Regions from separate parts of the Alteromonas sp. PRIM-21 genome, predicted to be linked through region 1. Evidence: predicted binding sites of a transcription regulator. Region 1 holds the regulator's gene; the other holds the start of a gene.
What was found. Region 1 encodes LexA, which represses DNA repair genes until DNA is damaged. Its sites were predicted from a motif close to TACTGTATNNNNATACAGTA; they were not measured.
Positions count from the first base shown of each region.

Region 2: a site for LexA is predicted at 2,400-2,419, ahead of IW644_RS07590 (putative DNA modification/repair radical SAM protein). Genes of this name have one in related genera too.

Region 1 covers NZ_JADOEK010000008.1:111,311-121,220, reverse strand. The annotation lists gene ctaD (cytochrome c oxidase subunit I) at 1-1,006, opposite strand, end outside; gene coxB (cytochrome c oxidase subunit II) at 1,017-2,180, opposite strand; gene lexA (transcriptional repressor LexA) at 2,763-3,389, opposite strand; gene IW644_RS12565 (sensor domain-containing diguanylate cyclase) at 3,667-5,949, opposite strand; gene plsB (glycerol-3-phosphate 1-O-acyltransferase PlsB) at 6,220-8,673, shown strand; gene ilvA (threonine ammonia-lyase, biosynthetic) at 8,965-9,910, opposite strand, start outside.
Region 2 covers NZ_JADOEK010000003.1:213,009-222,918, reverse strand. The annotation lists gene IW644_RS07600 (DUF6279 family lipoprotein) at 1-46, shown strand, start outside; gene IW644_RS07595 (TIGR03915 family putative DNA repair protein) at 204-998, opposite strand; gene IW644_RS07590 (putative DNA modification/repair radical SAM protein) at 1,049-2,290, opposite strand; gene IW644_RS07585 (response regulator) at 2,562-4,202, opposite strand; gene IW644_RS07580 (VC2046/SO_2500 family protein) at 4,324-4,896, shown strand; gene trhO (oxygen-dependent tRNA uridine(34) hydroxylase TrhO) at 4,975-5,970, shown strand; gene IW644_RS07570 (EF-hand domain-containing protein) at 6,029-6,271, shown strand; gene IW644_RS07565 (hypothetical protein) at 6,642-8,603, opposite strand; gene IW644_RS07560 (hypothetical protein) at 8,777-9,310, opposite strand; gene IW644_RS07555 (DEAD/DEAH box helicase) at 9,547-9,910, opposite strand, start outside.

The DNA of each region.
Region 1 (9,910 bases):
GCATGCCCGTGGTAAACATATGGTGAGCCCAAACTACAAAAGAAAGTAGAGCGATAGACGCCGTGGCGTACACCATAGAGGCATAGCCAAACAGCTGCTTTCTAGAAAAGGTAGGGACAATTTGCGAAATAATGCCGAAAGCAGGCAAGATCATGATGTAGACCTCGGGGTGCCCGAAAAACCAGAAAATGTGCTGGAACATAACTGGGTCGCCACCACCTGCGGCATCAAAGAAACTGGTTCCGAAGAACTTGTCTGTTAATACCATGGTCACTGCACCGGCGAGTACCGGCATAACGGCAATAAGCAAAAATGCAGTGATAAGCCACGTCCACACGAATAGCGGCATTTTCATCCAAGTCATGCCTGGCGCACGCATATTGAAAATAGTTACTATCACGTTAATCGCACCCATAATGGATGAGATACCCATAATGTGAACAGAGAACACGAACAGCGCGGTGGAATCGCCACTATAGGTTGTTGAGAGCGGCGCATAGAAAGTCCAACCAAAGGCAGGGCCACCACCTTCCATAAATAGCGAGCTAAGCAGAATCAAAAAGGCGCCAGGTAAAATCCAAAAGCTCCAGTTATTCATGCGCGGCAATGCCATATCTGGGGCGCCAATCATCATTGGAATAAGCCAGTTCGCGAGCCCTGTAAAGGCGGGCATTACAGCACCAAACACCATGATAAGCCCGTGAACAGTGGTCATTTGATTGAAGAAATTTGGTTCTACAATTTGTAGGCCTGGCTGAAACAGTTCAGCGCGAATAACCATGGCCATTGCGCCGCCAACTAAAAACATAATGAAGGCAAACCACAAGTAAAGTGTACCAATGTCTTTATGGTTAGTAGTAAACAGCCAGCGCGTTACTCCTTTCGGAATATGGTTGTGGTGTTCATGGTCATCATGTAGGTGATCGCCCTGTGCGTGCCCACCATTTACTTGACCAATGTGAGACGCAGAGGTATCTGGCGAAATAACTTCAGTTGCTTTGCTCATTTGTCTGCTCCTAGTTTCCGTTTGCCACTGCATTAACGTCTTTGGCTTGAACCATATCGCCAGTGTTATTGCCCCACGCATTGCGCTCGTAAGTGACAACCGCAGCAATTTCTTTAAGGCTCAGCATTTTGCTAAACGCCTGCATAGCTGTGCCCGCCTTACCATGCAGGACAATGTCGATGTGACCTTGCTGATCTTCTAACGCCATCTTGCTGCCTTTAAGTGCCGGAAATACACCTGGTAAACCCTCACCATTTGGCATATGGCACGCTGCACACGTGGCGTTGTAAACGCGCTCGCCTTCTTTCATCAATTCATCCATGGACATATTCATAGAAAGTAGGCGTTGCTCTTCTTCTTTGGCTTTGCGAACAATTTCTTCTTGTTCGCCCATCCATTTATCAAATTCTGCTGGCTCTTTAGCGATAACCACTACTGGCATATAGCCATGGTCTTTTCCGCAAAGTTCTGCGCACTGCCCGCGATAAATGCCCGGCTCATTGACCTTGGCCCATGACTCGTTAATAAAGCCTGGGTTTGCATCTTTTTTAACGGCAAAATCTGGAACCCACCACGAATGGATAACGTCGTCAGAGGTAATAAGAAAACGTACTTTTTTCCCAGTTGGAATGACTAACGGACGGTCAACTTCAAGCAAGTAATTGTCTGTTTTCTGGAATTTGTTCTCTATTTGCTCACGCTGAGTAGCAAGCAGTGAGTAAAATTCCACGTCGCTGTCCATGTACTTGTAGTGCCATTTCCACTGAGAGCCCGTGACTAACACTGTCATGTCAGGCTCAGACGTATCTTCCATTGCAATAAGCGTGTTCGCCGCCGGCACAGCCATAAAAATTAGAATAAGAAAAGGAACAACGGTCCATGCTATTTCAACCTTCACGTTTTCGTGAAAGTTAGCGGGCTTAGCGCCACGAGACTTCCGATGAAGATACATTGAGGCAAACATCACCCCAAACACGACTACCGCAATCCCTACGCATATAAAGAACATCAGCATATGCAGATCATAAACCTGCCCGCTGATGTCGGTGGCACCGCGTCTTAAATTAAGAGAAGAGACTTCTTCACTGACTTCTTGCGCAAGAAGTAACGGGGAAAAAAGCAAAAACGGTATTGTTGAACACCACTTTGCGAAAACGGTCGTTAGTTGTTTCACTCAGCACCTCCGTAATAGCAAGACCAAAAACGCTGATTATTTTGCGCGCTGCCCTACCAAATGGTTTGCGAACGATTGACCCATCACCTCAACTTGTAAAACAAATTTAGAGTCATTGTTATTATTTTGTTAATCTCTGTATAAGAATTGCGCAATAATGCCGTGCCGTCTAGTCTTTTCTATTAAAAATTTAATGAAGAGGTTAATTTTTAATCATTTTATGTGGCAGGGTTGCGTTACAATTTTGGTAGAGTGGGTATTAGGCGTGCTGACGGCGCTTAAAAAATCAAACGCGCATTTTGAACGGGGAGTTGATAAGGATGAAGCTTTATTTGGTCACAAAATCAACAGTTAACACATCACTTGTCGTGTTTTTCAAACAAACTTTCAAATAATAAATGTGCTTTAGCCACTCTATACTCGGGCCAAATAGCGCATATCTTTCATACAATGGTGATGTCATATTTCATAATTTTGAAACATACCAATAAACGCTAAACTAAGAAAATTAACTAAAATTTGGTACTAAAAGACATAAAAAAAGCGGCTAATACGCCGCTTTTGATTGAAGATGCTAAAACCTTACATCCAGTCGGCGTTTCTTATCACACCCACGGCAATACCTTCTATAGCAAAAGGCTCATTAGCAAGGTCTACTTTAATTGGCGAAAACTCTTCGTTTTCAGCATGAAGTAATACTTCACGACCGCGCTTTTCTAAACGCTTAACCGTAACGTCTTCATCCACCCGCGCTACAACTACCTGACCGTTGTGGACATCAGTCGTGCGATGTACAGCAAGAAGATCGCCATCCAAGATACCTATGTCCTTCATACTCATGCCGTTTACACGAAGTAAAAAGTCTGCCTGAGGCTGAAACAAAGCAGGGTCGACTTTGTAGTGAGATTCTACATGCTCTTGTGCCAAAATTGGCTCACCAGCCGCCACGCGCCCGATTAGAGGCAGACCTTCTTCTTCTGGTGCGGTGTCCTCAAGGGGGATATTTAGCTTAATACCACGAGAGGTACCAGGCAAAATTTCAATTACGCCCTTACGCGCCAATGCCTTCAAATGTTCTTCTGCTGCGTTGGCAGAACGAAAACCAAGTTGACGAGCAATTTCCGCACGCGTAGGCGGCATTCCCGTTTCTTGCATGGTTGTTTTAATAAGTTCTAAAACTTCAGTTTGTCGAGCTGTGAGTGGGCGCATAAAAGACCTGTCTGTTCATACAGTTCCTGTAAGTATATACACCTAAAAACAAATAACAAGTAGTAAGCCTTGTGAGAAAAGCTCTAGGTGCTTTTAACATTCTTTATTTCCTATAAAAAATGTAGCCATTTCGTAACCCCATTATCACGAAACTGACACGCTCAACGCTTAGTGTAATTTTGGGCAGATGTTAATTACCCTACAAATAAAACTTAATTCATTAATTACAATGGAAAATTTATGAAACTAACTAAGAAAATACTCACGGTATTAGTCGTCACTCAAGAATAACTTGATTTCGGCCATTCTTTTTCGCCGTATATAGCAGTTTATCAGCTTTTGAAAGTAACCCACTAAAGTCAAGGTTCAAGCTATCCTCAGCAAAAACGGCACCAATACTTATTGTTACAGATATCGTGTCTTTCTTGTATCTAACTTCTGTTTTTTCAACAGCCTCTCGAAGTTTGTTAAATCGCATTTCTTCGTCTTTTTTGTTGTCTGAAATTGCTACTATCGCAAACTCTTCTCCACCAAGACGTGAAACAATATCGGGCTCCACATAATATTCTTCTATTAGGTGGGCTACTGAAATTAGGGCTTGGTCCCCTGCATCATGTCCATAAGTATCGTTAACTTTTTTAAAGTGGTCTATATCGATTACCGCTACGCTCACTCTATTGCTTTGTGCAGAGAGTTGATGGCATTTATCAACAAAAGCTCGCCGATTGTACAGCCCAGTTAGCGAATCAGTCATAGCCAGCTTACGCAACTTCTCTTCAGCTATCGCACGCGCTTCTTCCAGCTCTACCGCATAGAAAAGACCTGCTAATGCGTCTAATAAAGGTTGTAAAAACTCTGCATCATCTAAGGCGTAGGGCTCGAATTTATTGGCTAAACCAATCATGCCCACTACTCTATCTTTAACCTTAATCGGTAGCCCTAAAAACCGACTAATGCGGGGGTGCCCTTGCGGCACCCCTTTTGAGTTTGGATGACTTCCTGAGGTATTACTTATCGTTACCTCACCGGTTAAAATCGTGGTACCAAAAAGGTTATCAAAGCTAGCGAAATACAAGTTCCGCTTTTTGTACTCGTTGTATTGCGTGAAGCTACTGCTGTCCCACACTATTTCAGAAATAGCATGAATAAACAGCTTCGAGGCATCGCCTTCGCCTTTCATTTGCCCAATGAAAGCAAACTGACTATCCGAGATATCAATGAGCTCAGGTAATACTGTTTGGCAGGCCATGGTTAAATCGTTGTTCTGAAGATAAGAGGCACGGGTTTTATTTATAAATTGAAGTAGCTGGGTTTTCTTTTTCTCATGAAGTTCACTTTCCATTCTCTGGGTAATGTCGCGATGAATACCAGCAACGCGAATAGCCTTACCCGTAACGTCAGATTCCACGGTTTTTCCATAGGTTTCAACCCAAACCCACGTGCCGTTAGTATGTTTCATGCGAAAGGTAGTATTGAAAACCTTGCTTTCGCCAATAATGTGTTCATTTAATTGCTTTTCTACTTTTACATAGTCCGCAGGGTGAATTAACTGCCTGAAAAAGCGAGAGCTGGTATCATAATACTCATATTCAAGGCCGACGATATCACACCAACGTTTATTTACTTGGTTTACATCAGCGGCCAAATTCCAATCCCACGTACCCAGTTCAGAGGCTTCCAATAGCAGGCGCATGCGCTGGTTCGTTTTGTGAAGTTTGTCTTCAACATATTTTTGATCGCTGGTATCGAAAAGAAATGCTTGCACTGAATACAGCATCCCGTCTTCACGAAAGCTTGCCGTAGAAATCATGCTCACCCAAATAGTTCGCGTAGGGGTAGCTATTTGAAGGCGGCATGAATGGGTTTCCACACCTTCCATGTGCGCCTGCATAGCAAAAGTAAAGTCACTTTCAGCGTCTTGAGTTAGAACATCGCCAAGCTCTACAGCGCCGCATAGTAAGTCTTGTGCCGATATACCCAATACACGCTCACTATTTTGAGAAATATGAACTAGCCGTAACGACGTAGTATTTCTCCAAGTGGCCAACACTATAGGGGACTTTTCAATTAAACCGTGTTCGCGCTTAAGTGCCTCATGTTCCTTTGATAGAGAAATATGCTGGCTAACAAGCGCACCAATTCTATTCAGCACTTCAAGGTATTGGGCATCAATTTCTCGAGGAACAGTATCGATAAGACATACAGCACCAATAATCTCATCATTAATTTCAATGGGAGTTCCTGCATAAAAGCAGATGTGCGGCTCTCCCGTTACTAACGGATTATCTTTAAACCTGGGGTCTTCATGTGTATTGTTAACAACAACTTGTTTGCGCTCTTCTACCACATGACTACAAAACGCATGCTCACGGCTCACTTTTGAAAGTGTAGTTCCATATCGCGCTTTGAATGTTTCTTCAAATTCACCAACAATTCCTATTAGCGCGATAGGCACTTTATATGCCCCCGCTAACACAACCATAAGATCGTCAAGATCCAACGGCACCTCATTGCTGAGCAAAAAGTCATCAATCGTCTTCAATCGGTTTTGATCATCCACTACAACATGCTCATATTCGTTAATATTTATAAAAATAGTAATAGACACCACTTATAGCAATTTAAATACTGCTAATGTTGCATTGCTCAAAGGGTCAGTGAGGTTTACTCTAAAAAACGCTTAAATACACAGATACTTTTGAACATCTTGAACTAACCGCTAGGTAGGAAGTCTGTAAAACAAGCAAATCAATAACATTGGCTCGTCGCGAGATTGTGACGCGATTGTGTTACACTTCACCCGTTTTTATTTCATAGGATTACATAATTCATGTCGTGGATGCGAAAAGCCCTTTTGTCGGTATTTCATTATCCTGTTAAGTTACTGGTAAAAGCTCACAGTATTCCAGTTAACGTTGAAACCGAATTAGGAATAGATAAGAGCAAGCCTATTGTTTATCTACTTCCCACAAACTCAGTGACCGACCAGCTTGCGCTGAGAATGTCGACCAAATACCTAGGCCTTCCTAGCCCAACAGACACACTTACACTGGCAGGTAGAGAGTATTCGTCTACTCTGTTTTTACGTAAAACCCAGCCTCTTTTTCGCTCGTCAGCGAAGGATACGGGTATTGAAGATGTGTTCACTGACCTTTTCCACTTACACCGAGACCACGAAAACCTCGACCTACAGGTAGTTCCTGTGTACGTAACCTGGGGCCGAGCACCTGGGCGCGGTAAACCAGGGCTAAGCGACTTAATTGCTGATAACGCTGCACCTAGCTGGCTACGTAAACTCTTCATCGTGCTATTTTTAGGCAGAGATAACTTTATCAATTATTCTAAAGCTGTCTCAGCACGCGCTATGTCAAATCAACATGGTAGTGATCAAAGCATTGCTCACAAGCTTGTACGCGTAGCAAGTACTCACTTTCAGCGTAAGCGTCAAAGTATGACAGGCCCTACGCTGCTAGAGCGACAAGAACTCAATAACAGTGTATTGGGTTCAGATGCCGTACGTCGTGCAATCGCCGAAGAGTCGAAAAGCAAAAAAGTCACCCACGAAAAGGCCAAAGAGCGAGCTCAAAGCTATATTACCGAGATTGCGGCTGATTATCGCGAAGGGCTTATCCGCTTTGGCGACAGACTGCTTACTCGTATATGGAACAAGATTTACAACGGCATTAGCGTAGGCCACGCAGACCGCATTCGCGAGCTGGCAGCTAACGGGCACGAAATTATTTATGTACCTTGCCACCGCAGTCATATGGACTATCTGTTATTAACCTACGTGATTTATCACGAAGGTATGGTAACGCCTCACATTGCAGCAGGTATCAATCTTAACTTTTGGCCTGTAGGAAAAGTATTCCGCCGAGGAGGGGCTTTCTTCCTTCGCCGGAGTTTTGCAGGCAACAAGCTTTACACGGCCGTGTTCAGAGAATATTTAGAGCTGCTGTTTAACAAAGGCTATTCGGTAAAATACTACCCTGAGGGTGGGCGCAGCCGCACAGGTCGTTTAATACCGCCGAAAACAGGTATGCTGGCCATGACAATTCAAGCCATGCTTAAAGGCGTTAACCGCCCAGTTAGTATTGTTCCTGTCTACATTGGCTATGAAAATGTGATGGAAGTGAAGAGTTACCTGAACGAACTTAAGGGTTCGAAGAAGAAAAAAGAGTCTAACCTTCAGGTTTTCTCCGCCATTCGTAAGCTTAAGAATTACGGGCATGGATATGTGAACTTTGGTGAGCCTATCGCTCTTAATCAGTTCCTTGAAAGCCATGTGCCGAATTGGCGCGACTGTCGCGATGCCGAACCAGAGAAGAAGCCTGCTTGGTTAACGCCTGCCGTTAATCAATTAGCTAACAACGTCATGACGCGCATTAACCGCGCTGCGGCACTTAACGGCATGGCATTAGCTTCGCTATGTCTACTGTCTTCTAAAAGGCAGACTATGAGTGAGGTTGAGCTTAAACAAGCCATGGATGACTTCATGAACTTGTTCAAAACAGTGCCCTTTAGCGATGACGCCACTATCCCAGATTCATCAGCACAAGAATTGCTTCGGGATACATTAAAATTAGGTCGTTTTGACGTTAAGGAAGACGATTACGGTCGTTTGATAAGTCCTCAGCCTAAATCTGCTGTATACCTGACCTATTATCGCAACAATATTTTGCATTTGTTCGCCATACCAGGTCTTATCATGGCGTCTATCTTCGCTAAGAAGGGCGCAACCAAGAACAGTATTTTCCAACTGATTGCAGCACTTTATCCTTTGCTACAAAAAGAACTGTTTTTACATCTAACACAAGATGAAGCGCTTGCGCATACTGATGCGTTGATCACCGCGATGTTAGACAACGGACTGCTGCGCCAAAAAGACGGTGAGCTTTTACCACCAGATGCACACTGCAAGCAGTTCCATTCTGCTTGGTTATTAAGCCGCTGTATGCAAGAAACATTGCAGCGTTATGCCGTAGTGCTGACGATTCTTGATAAAGAAAAGGTGATTAGCCGCAGTGCATTAGAGCGAGAAAGTAAACAAGTCGCTGAGCGCTTATCAGCCCTTTATGGCTTAAGCTCTCCTGAGTTTTACGATAAGAACGTACTTTCTAGCTTTATCGGCGCACTAAAAGATAACCATTGGTTAGATTCAGAAAAAGACGGCTGCTTAAAATACTCGGAAGAGTGTGAAGCCTTGCGAGCTGACGTGATGGCGCTGATATGGCCTGAGATGATTCAGCATTTGGAAAATGTTGCGCTTAACTCGGCAAATTAGCGTTGTAAGCAACAAAGACTATCGCTTTGTTAAAGGCGTAAAAAAACCCATGCATCCGCATGGGGTTTTTATTGGCCGTATTCCTAACTTATACCTATATTTCGATAGGCACTCAGCCAGGCCTCCATAGAGGCTGATATAGTAAAGTTGAAATAGTGCCGCTTTGTATCGCTCCTCGGTAAACCTGCGCTTAACGTGAAGCAATACAAAGCGAAAAAAGGTTTAAAACGAGCTAAGTTTCGCTTTTGAATGTATAGCTATCAAAGGCTGCTGTGCATAGCCGACAAAACGTTATGCTGGTTGCGACAGAAAAAAGCGATACGCAGGGTTATCCGTTACTTCTTCTACCTTATAGCCCAATTCAGCTACATGCTGGTTAAAGTCATCCCGGCTTTCTGGCGCAATGTCAAAACCAACCAATACCAAGCCTTCCGCAGCTCCGTGGTTACGATAGTGGAATAAAGTAATGTTCCACTGCTCGCCCAATGTATTTAAGAAGTTTAGTAGTGCACCTGGGCGCTCCGGAAATTCAAAGCTGAACACCTGCTCGTTTAAAATGGTCGGCGGGCGGCCTCCTACCATATGCCGAACATGAAGCTTTGCTAACTCGTTATCAGTTAGGTTAACGCAGTCATATCCTTTACTTTCAAGGTCACTTTGAAGGGTCGCGAATTCTTGTTGACCGCCTTTTAGCTTAACTCCAACAAAAATATGCGCTTCGCTCTCACTTGCATAGCGATAGTTGAATTCAGTAATCGCTTTTGCCCCAACGCATTCACAAAATTGTTTAAACGCGCCTTTAGTTTCAGGAATTTTAACGGCAAAAACGGCTTCTTTTTGCTCGCCTAATTCACAGCGTTCAGACACATAGCGCAGGGTGTGAAAGTTTATGTTTGCGCCACATAAAATACCGCCTAGCTTTTTACCTTTAAGGTCATGTTGCTTGGCATATTTGCGAATTGCCGCTACCGATAATGCACCAGCAGGCTCGGCGATAACGCGAGTATCATCGAAAATATCTTTTATAGCCCCGCAAATCTCATCATTGCTAACCGTAATAGTTTCATCAACTAAGCGGTTACACAGGCGAAAAGTTTCTTGCCCCATTACTTTCACAGCCACGCCATCGGCAAAAATACCTACGCTTTCCAACTCAGTAGGCTCGCCTTGCGCTTTTGCTTTAATGAAACAGGCCGACTCTTCTGACTCAACGGCTACAATCTTAATACTGGGTTTG
Region 2 (9,910 bases), on a different contig from region 1:
AAGTATTGATGATCTAATTGATACTGTTGAAAATTTTAGAGACTAAGTTGGTATTACAAAGAGATACTAATCCAAAGTAGAATTACACAAATCAGCGCTAAATAAAGCTTGGCTCAGATGTACTAGCTCAGAGTTTATGGGCCAAGCTCGTTTATGGTTATTCGTTTGTGTTAGCTCGTTAATACAAGCTCATTTGTATTGACTCAGTGCTTATTGCCATCGTTTATCATTTTTCTGGCCCGAGCGTCCGATTGCTTAATCATATCGTCTATCAGCGACGTCTCTGGCATATTTTTCCAATACTTTTTAGGCATTTGATTTAACATCGCACTTGTCTTGATACGCGCTGGATTAAATATATTGGCGTAATAAGTCAGCCAGTATTTTTCAATGCGATCATCATCGGGTACAACGCTTGGATCGGGGTTATCTTCTAATACTAGGGTTTCGGTATCCCAATGAGCTGCACGATAGGGCGTTAATATAGACCACCGCATATTCTTAAAACGTGTTTGGAAGAAGTTAAGCTTTATCTCTAAACTGAAATGCTCTGGTTCATACCAGGCTACAAAATGCTCTTGCCCCTCTAGATTTAATTCTCTGAACCTCAGGAAGGCACTCATTTTGTAAGCATCACGTTTTACCGCTTTCGCCATCGCGAAAAGCTGGATGACATCGTCATCAGTTTTCATTTGTATGAGTTGCTTATTTTCATAAACGACACGCCATAACACTCGGTAACAAAGCGCAAATCGTTTATCATCGTTATGGCATAGGGCATACTTTAAAAGCATCAGTGTGGGTTTAGGAATACTAAGCTTGCTTCGCGGCCTTTTACTTTCGCATTGCTCATCATCACTACCGAACAGATCGTTTTGTACAGAATGAGCGCTCTGCCAAATAATATGTTCAGGGGGAATGCGCTCAGCAATGCATTCTCGCGAAGCTTCTCGCCATTCATCAAAGCCAGGTATTGAAGTAATGGTAATGGTCTTCATATAAAGCTACCTTTTAGACTACGGTTGGCTTAGCTGCATTAACAACACACTCAAGCGCTAAACAACTCAAACTGTTTAGGCTGTTTAAACTGAAGCTCGAAATTATTACTGTCGAGTAAATGGATATCAGGGAAGTAATCTCCAACGCTGATAAAAGGCTTCAATTTTTTAAGAGGTAGCCGCATTTTAGTAAGGTCAATCCAGTTGAGCTTTGTATTACGCCTTATAGATAAAATCTTTTGTACCGTTCGCGCACCAAGACCGGGAACGCGTAGCAGCATTTGTTTGTCAGCTTTGTTCAAATCAATGGGAAATAGATGACGGTTACGTAATGCCCATGAAAGTTTCGGGTCGTAGTCCATATCTAACATGTCGTCTTGCAAGATTTCATCTAGGCCAAAACCGTAAAAGCGTAAAAGCCAATCTGCTTGATACAAGCGGTGCTCTCGTATCAATGGCGCCGGTTTTAGCGGTAAAACTTCCGAAGCATCAGGGATAGGGGAAAATGCTGAGTAATACACACGCCGAAGCTTCTGATCGCTGTAGAGCTTAACGCTTGTGCCTAAAATGGTTTTATCGTTTGACCCATCGGCTCCTATAATCATTTGCGTAGACTGCCCCCCAGGTGCGAACCGTGGAGGGCGTTTGCCCGAATATGTTTTGTCTACTTTATGCTCTGCGATTTTTTCTTTTAACGTATTCATCGAACCGTGAATATCGCCAAGATCTTTTTCTGGGGCATACTTGTTTAGCGAAGACTGTGTAGGCATTTCCACATTAATACTAAGTCTGTCAGCGTAGAGACCTGCTTCTGCTTGTAGTTCTGGCGACGCATTCGGGATAGTTTTAAGGTGAATATATCCTTTAAACCCGTGATCAAGACGTAGCGATTTTGCAATACGTACCATGCTTTCCATAGTGATATCGGGCGAACCCACAATTCCAGAACTTAAAAACAAACCCTCAATGTAATTGCGCTTATAAAAATTTAGGGTTAAATCTACCGTTTCTTTAACTGTAAAACGCGCCCGTTGAACATTGCTTGAAACCCTATTAATGCAATAATGGCAATCATAAATACAGTAGTTTGTCATAAGGATCTTAAGCAGCGAAACACACCTTCCATCTGGTGTGAAGCTATGGCATATCCCCGAGCCACCGGTAAGCGAACCTATACCGGTCTTTTCGGTTTTTCCAGCTTGTCGTTTACCTGCTGAACCACTTGCGCAAGACGCGTCGTACTTGGCCGCATCGGAAAGAATCTCAAGTTTTTGTATCAGTCTGTCATGCATCGCCGATGTTTACTTCCTTTAACCAATCACAGTTAAACAGCCTAGTGTTTTTAACCAAAGTATCGATATGAGCGTTTTTTTGGCATAAGCTGCATGGTATTGCGTTATAGCATGTATATTTATACAGTACAATTGGTTACGGCAGTAGAGGGGAAAGATTTAATGTTAGCCAACGCGGCTTACAACACAGATGTATAGGCTAATAGCAATGATTAACCAGCGATAGAAAAAGGTAGGGTTGCTTTAAAAAGAACTAATATGTCACTGGGTATCAAAAGCCAATATATTTAGAAAGTTCATCTCGAATATTTTCGTACTTTTCTTTGTATGGCGCCTTAAGCGTCATATCATCAATCAGCTTAAACAAACGCTTACATTCGTTTATTAACTTCATTTCCGCTTTATCTTCTTTTATGGCTATTTGAAGAAGGCATTGAAGCAGGTTAAGTGCAACACCTGTATTAACAGGTGCAAAACCTTGAGCAAGGGCAAACGACGCTTTAGCGCGTTCAAAGTCTTGTTGCTGGTAATGTTGGATGCCCTCACGGTTAAATTGCTGATAACTTGCGAGGCTTTTTTGTGCGTTTTGCGCTTGTGTCTTTAACATGTAAGAACTGTTTTGGTCGAGTTCTTCACCCCTCGATGAAAGTAGAGAACTTAACTGCAGCGCGTCGTCGAACTCTCCTAGTTTGTACATAACGTTAATACTATCTGGAATGAACGCTGTAGGTACTTCTGCGTATTTATCATCAAGCTGTATTTGAGATGTATTGAGATGACGCTTTGCGTCTATGAGTTTACCATCAATCGCGCTTATCCTTGCATTTACAATATTGCCAAAAATTTCTACGTCAAACTCCCTGTCAATTTTATATAGGTGCTCATCAAACTTACCCCGCTGTAATGTGAGTAGGGCTTCTTGCTGATACTTATTGCGCTGGCTTTTGTCATCAGCAGATTCAGCGACATCAAGTAAACTACGTATCATTGTGCACCAATGTAAACTTGCTTTATGTACAGTGCGTTTTGATAGGTTCCAAATTGCTTGGCTAGAGTTGGCTGCTAGTACTAAATCGTCATTTTCCCGGCCAATTTCACAAGCCTTATAATGACGAGGTAATGAAAACGGGGAAAGCTTGATAGCTTCCCTAATTGCATCTAGGGCTTTTTCACCTGCGTCCAAGGCGTGATGCGCTTGCGCAAGAATATCATGAGCATCTGCATTGAAACGGTTGCGTTTTAACGTTTTCTTGGCAATGGATATCGCTTTTTCATATTCATTCAACAGCAAATAGGTTCTACCAATTGCTATTTGTGCCCATAGCACAGGCCTACCTTCAATATATTCTTTTAGTACATCTAGAGCTTTTTGGGGTTGAGAAATACGCCAATAGAGTTCAACTAGCAGTTGTTCGCAGTGTCCTTTGTAGTGGCGAGGGTTTTCTAAAAGTGTCTCAATATGATCTATGGCACTGTTGTATTCACCTTGCTCTATAAGGTTGAACGCTTGTTGAAGAAATTGTCGTTTTTGCCACGCACGAACGATGCGAGATTTTAACTGTACTTGTGAAAAGGGTTTAATTAGAAAATCGTCTGGGCGACGTTCAATACTGCCAAGCACAACCGGTCGAGCACTATCTGCACTGATAAGAATAAATACTGAGGTTGGGTTGATAAGCCTTCGCGTGCGCAACTCTTCTATAAGTTCATAGCCATTTTTGGTATCAGCACCCAAGTGTAAGTCGCAAATTACAATATCAAATTTGTGCTTTTTACACAGCGATACCGCTTGTTCAGCAGAAGATTTAGTGACGACATCAGACGCCCCCATTGAATGCATTAGCCCTTTCAAAAGAAGAAGGAAAGGACGTTGGTCCTCAACAATCAGTACTTGTTTGTTGCTAAATTGCATTTCGAATCCGTGAATAAACACACTATCAGTTAGTAGAAGTATATCTAACTTTAGGAAATAAGCTTAAGAAAAACATTATCTTGCCGACAACATACGTATACAACAACCGCATTGTGTACGTATGTCGCCAGATTTATCCTCAGCAAATGAACAAACAACACTAGACCCCAGTATTTACTGGGAGCGAAGTGGTGTACTTGCTCGCGCGTCGTCGCAGGGGGCCTTGTTCTCGTTATACCTTGCAATGCAGCAACATAGCGTAGCTGAACCGTTTGAAATTGAAGCGGCAACGTCAGACGCTGACACCGCCAATAGTATAGAGGCGCAACTTGCAGCGTTAAACCACTACAAGCGCCCCTCATTATCCGTTAGTGAAAATGAGTGGACAGACATGCATGTGCACTCAAATTTACTCGCTACTGACTATGAAAGTGCACGCCTTTTTCTTAGCATGAAGCCTGCGCCGTTAGCTCAAACCGATGACGCGAAGCGCATCCCGGATGACGTTGTAGACAACTGCAGTCTAGCTACGCAGAAACGACTGAAAAAGCAATATGACAACGCCATAAAAGAAGATAATACGTTACTTTACGATGTTATATCTTCGCAAGGCGACGCCGATGACGGGAAATATGGGAAAGATAAGCACCAAGCTACAACGCCAGACTTTTCTTCATTTGAAAATATCGCCTAGTTTTTAACGCGCAGTTTTGTTATATTCCGCGCCGCATTTTTGCACTGGTCTTACGCTCCAATCAGCAAAGGTTAAAATATGTCTAAATATATTGTATGCGCAATGTATAAATTTGTTGCGCTTGAAAACTTTAAAGAAATCCGCCAGCCGCTTCTAGAAACTATGGAAGCAAATGGTATAAAAGGTACGCTTCTACTTGCTCACGAAGGCATTAACGGTACAGTTTCAGGTACCCGTGAAGGTATCGACGCATTGCTCGCTTATCTGAATAGCGATGAACGTATCAATCCTATCTCCTACAAAGAATCACTTCACGACGAACAGCCGTTCTATCGCACTAAGGTGAAACTTAAAAAAGAAATCGTGACCATGGGCGTTGAAGGTATCGACCCTCGCCAAACTGTAGGCACTTACGTCAAGCCTAAAGACTGGAATGCGCTAATAAGCGACCCAGATGTAACCGTAATTGACACGCGAAACGGTTATGAAATAGAAATTGGCACTTTCAAAAACGCCATTGACCCTAAAACCGACACGTTTCGCGAATTCCCAGAATACGTAGAAAAAGAACTCGACCCGTCAAAAAACAAAAAAGTAGCCATGTTCTGTACTGGCGGCATTCGTTGTGAAAAGTCGACAGCGTATTTGAAAGAGCAGGGGTTTGAAGAGGTTTACCACTTAGAAGGCGGCATTTTACAGTATCTTGAAGATGTGCCGAAAGAAGAGTCTATGTGGGAAGGCGACTGCTTTGTATTCGATAATCGCGTTGCGGTAAACCACGACCTTGAAAAGAGTCATTACGAACAGTGTTACGCGTGTCGACTCCCTATTACTGAAGAAGATAAGCAAAGCGATAAGTATGAGCCTGGCGTAAGCTGCCCTCATTGTTACGGCACGCATACCGACGACCAAATTGCTCGCTTTAGAGAGCGCGAAAAGCAGGTTCAGCTAGCAAAAGAGCGTCAGCAGGAACACGTGGGTACTGAAGCGCGTTTGACCATGGAACAAAAGCGTAAGGAAAAAGCAGAAGCTCAACGTTTACGCGCACTTAAAGCAAAAGAAAATCAGGCGTAGACAGTCAGAAAGAAGGGCGTTACACTCGTGTTTATTGCAGTTGAAATAAGGAATGCGAGTGAGCACTCAACTTTCAGAATCTAAAATTGAAGAAATTAGAAAGGACTTCAGCTTTTTCGATCGTGATGGCAATGGCCAAATCGATTTACCTGAGTTCATCGAGCTTCTAACCGTAATTTCGCCAAAGACTAAAGCTAGCCACGTACAAGAAGGCTTTAAGCTTATCGATAGTAACGACGATGGTTACATCGACTTCGAAGAGTTTTTGGAGTGGTGGCAAGAAGGGTGGTGGGAGTACTAAGTTTACTTAGTAAGACCTATCGTTTTTTGGTGCTTTTCAATACGCTTTCCAAAGCGTGTTGGGAAACGTCTAGACCACGCTAAAAATACAAGTAAAACGAGTGCTTTTAAGCACTCGTTTTTTATTTGTGTGATCTGTTGATGGTAACTCAGTTTCGACTCGCGAGAGAATTACCTAAATTACGATTTCCTGTTTTAAATGATAGCAGTTCATACTTTGCGTTTGTCGAGACCATTGGTTGTATTCGAATAAAATTATCACACTAACAGTAAAGTAAAAAACCAACTCCATTATTAGTGCTTTTCGTTCCCTTAAACAATTATTCGGGCTGAGTAAGAGGGGGCGTTTACTCCCCCTTTGTTGGTTTTAGTTAGAAGGAGGTTACGGTGTTATAGTTCACCAGTCGTATTCCTTCAGTTTTAGGAAAAACTTCTTCTTGAAATGTATCAATTTCAGGATCGTCATATACGCTGAGCATGTAGTAAGCAAACTCATAGTTTGCGTTCAAATCGATACCATTAATGGAAGGCAGAGTGAAGACATTTTGTTCTTGTGTCGGGCCTGGCGCGTGCACAGTATGTAGCACATATGTGAAAGGCGATGTGCTTCGATCTAAGTAAGAGACTGTTGCTTCCAGCGTATTCGGTTTTACGTCGCTGGTAACACTATAAGCTATTTCGCTATCTTCAAATACCATCTCCGGTGAACTTTGCACCGAAAGACCAAAGTCTATAAATGAGATATCGTAATACGAGGCATCCTGGTCGATGTTGAATGCTAGTGTGCCCATATTAAAATTGCTACGCTGTGTATCCGCTAGCGCGGCAAGCACTAATGGCCATTCAAAAGCCTCTGCTTTTGATAATCTAAAAGAATTGGTGGTGTGAGCTCCTGGCGCGGTTGTGAACCTCTCTAGCACGATACCACTAGTTCCTTCCGTTGAAGAACGCCCGCTTGTTATAAAAAAGGCAGGCGTGGCTGTGTTAACAGTTATCATAGGAGCTTCCGTAAGCACAATTTCCGCAGCGCCACCATCTGGAATATCTGAAATGCGGATTGCTCCTGCAAGCGAGTGCTCATTAAGTCGAACACCATAGGAAAGTCGAGAATTGTAGGCTACTGCAAGATTCTCAGCATGACAAACTGTAACGATACCCTGAAGATCTCCTTCAGCGTTACGATCGAAGTGTGTTTGATTAGCCACTTGTGAAGGGGGATATGGTGTATCGGTACTCACCTCTATGTAAGCATCATTATCGAAGTTTACATCACCGGTGTTTAAAAATAGCATAATATCTTTACACTGCTCATCTTCTTCCGGCTTGTACAAACTGGTAAAAGGAGCATAGGTGCCACCTGGTGCCTCAATATAAGACTCGTAGAAAGTCTGGTACTGTTGGTCTTGCCAGTAAACGGTGAAGTTAACTGTGCCGTTACCCCGGTTGGGGATGATGACGTCTCCATCTGCTGGATCGAATTCGATTTCAACTGGCTCGCTGCCTTCCTCCCATGTCCATATATTCATAGGCGTATCACAGTGACTGTAGGAATAGTTCTCGCAGTGTGTTTTGATAACAATGTTTGAAGGCATGTTTTCTTCCGAGTAAGTCTCGGTGGTGAATGTGCCCATCATGTCACCAAATTTGTAAGCAAGCACAGCTGATTCAGCGTAGTTATCTGGTGCGCTGTAGCGCACCATGAAGGTGTCGCCATTTTCAATGTAAACTGGATCGGAGGTCCACTCCCCGTCATTTATCTGCAAATCAGCGTTAGTTACATCAGACAGGATTTCGGTCTCAATTCCTGAGACGGTAAAAGGGCCGAGGATAACCACTTCGCCTAGCGTATGTTTATTTTTATCTTCGATAGTAATGCTGTCTGGTAAAATATCAGCGCCGTCATTTTGTTGTGCTACATATATAGTAAATGTACGTACCATATCACCGATTGTGAACGTTACATCCCGAGAAGGATTAACAGCCTGTCCGTTCACAATATCTACATAGATGTCAGGTGACATACCGCGAAAGGTAAGTTTATCTCCATTTTCAACTGTTCCGGGTTCCGATGTCCACTCTTCATCGTTCACTTTATACTCACCACCCTCGATAGAAATATCTACAGGTGCATCAATATCCGAGACTGTAAAAATAGGAGTGTCGATCATTTCACCCAGTACAGCGTTGTAGATATTAGCAACAGTAATATCGGCAGGTGAAGTATCAGTCTGTTCAATCGGAAGTACAGGTGGTTCTTGTGTATCTGAGCCGCCAGAGCCGCAACCCATAAGTACGGCAGATATTGCCGCGGTGAAGATGATTTTGTTTTTCACTTAGCTTCCTTGTTTTACTTCTAGTTTTATCCCTACGGGATGGGCCTATCCCATCCCGAGAGTAAGCGCGCAACAATATACGGAGTATGAGTACGAAAAGGAAGCATTATTACCATAAATGTTAGTTGCCTATTCTGAAGTAAAGATTTGATAACTATACTACCAAGTAAAGGCTACCAGTCTGCGCTGTATTTTTTATTAGCTTTTGCTGCCTCGACTTCTAGTGGTGCTTGGTCGTAGCCGTACTCAGCCATATCGAAGAAATGTTGAGTAACAACCTCGTCTAAGCTAGCTCTTTCAATTTGTAACACGTGGACCAACTCATGGGCTAATTTTGGTCTATTAAGTACAAAGTCTTTACGCGCGTAAATCGAATAACCAAAGACTTGTGCGTTGTTAATGATTCCTTCGCCGACAAGCCCAACTGCTTCACCAAATACCTTCAAAGCAAAGTTTTCATAGGGATAGGGTACTGCATCAACGTATACAATTCTTACCTTCTCGGGGTGTTTAACACCTATGTTGGACGCAAGTAACCTTTCCTTTTCGTTTAACGGTACGCCAACTTCAAGCCCCTTATGGTCAGTTTCATGCGCCCATTCAATGTATTGAGGCAATAAGACACTCGCAATTATCTTTTCATAAAAAAGTGCGGAAATAATGAGTACAGCAACGAGTAATATTGAGAAGAGTTTTAATGCTTTCATGTCTATAAAGTCCGTTTTAAAGAAAGGCTAAAGAAGCTTTAAAGGTAATTAGAATAACTAATAACGCTAGAGGATAATCTCTCGCTATATATGCAAATTAAAGCATGTGTTACGAAGCTATGATAGAGAAAGTATGTAAGAGAATATTTGTTAGGAATAAATGAAGCGATGACCGCCGCTATTAACGCTAGTCTATGATAATTAGCGGCGGATTAGTGTTAACTAATAAACGGGTTTTACTCGTCGTCGTCCTGCTGTGTATTCCTTGGTTTGCGTTTCACAGGAACCATTCCGATATCTTCACCCAGCATGGTATCAACGCGCTTTTTCACATTTGGTTTAACAGGTTTAGCCACACGCTTTTTACCATTTTGCGCGTTGGCTTTTTTCGACACTTTTTTCTTTGGCTTGAAACCCTTGAACGAGGCTGCGAATTCGTCGTGCGGTGAGCACTCTAAAGCATATTGAAGGTGACTTTTAAGCCCTTCAAAACTGTTCCAATCGCGCGGGCCAATTAACGAGAAAGCTTCGCCTTTTTGCCCAGCGCGACCTGTGCGGCCAATACGGTGAATATACTCATCGGCGTTTTTGGGTAGGTCG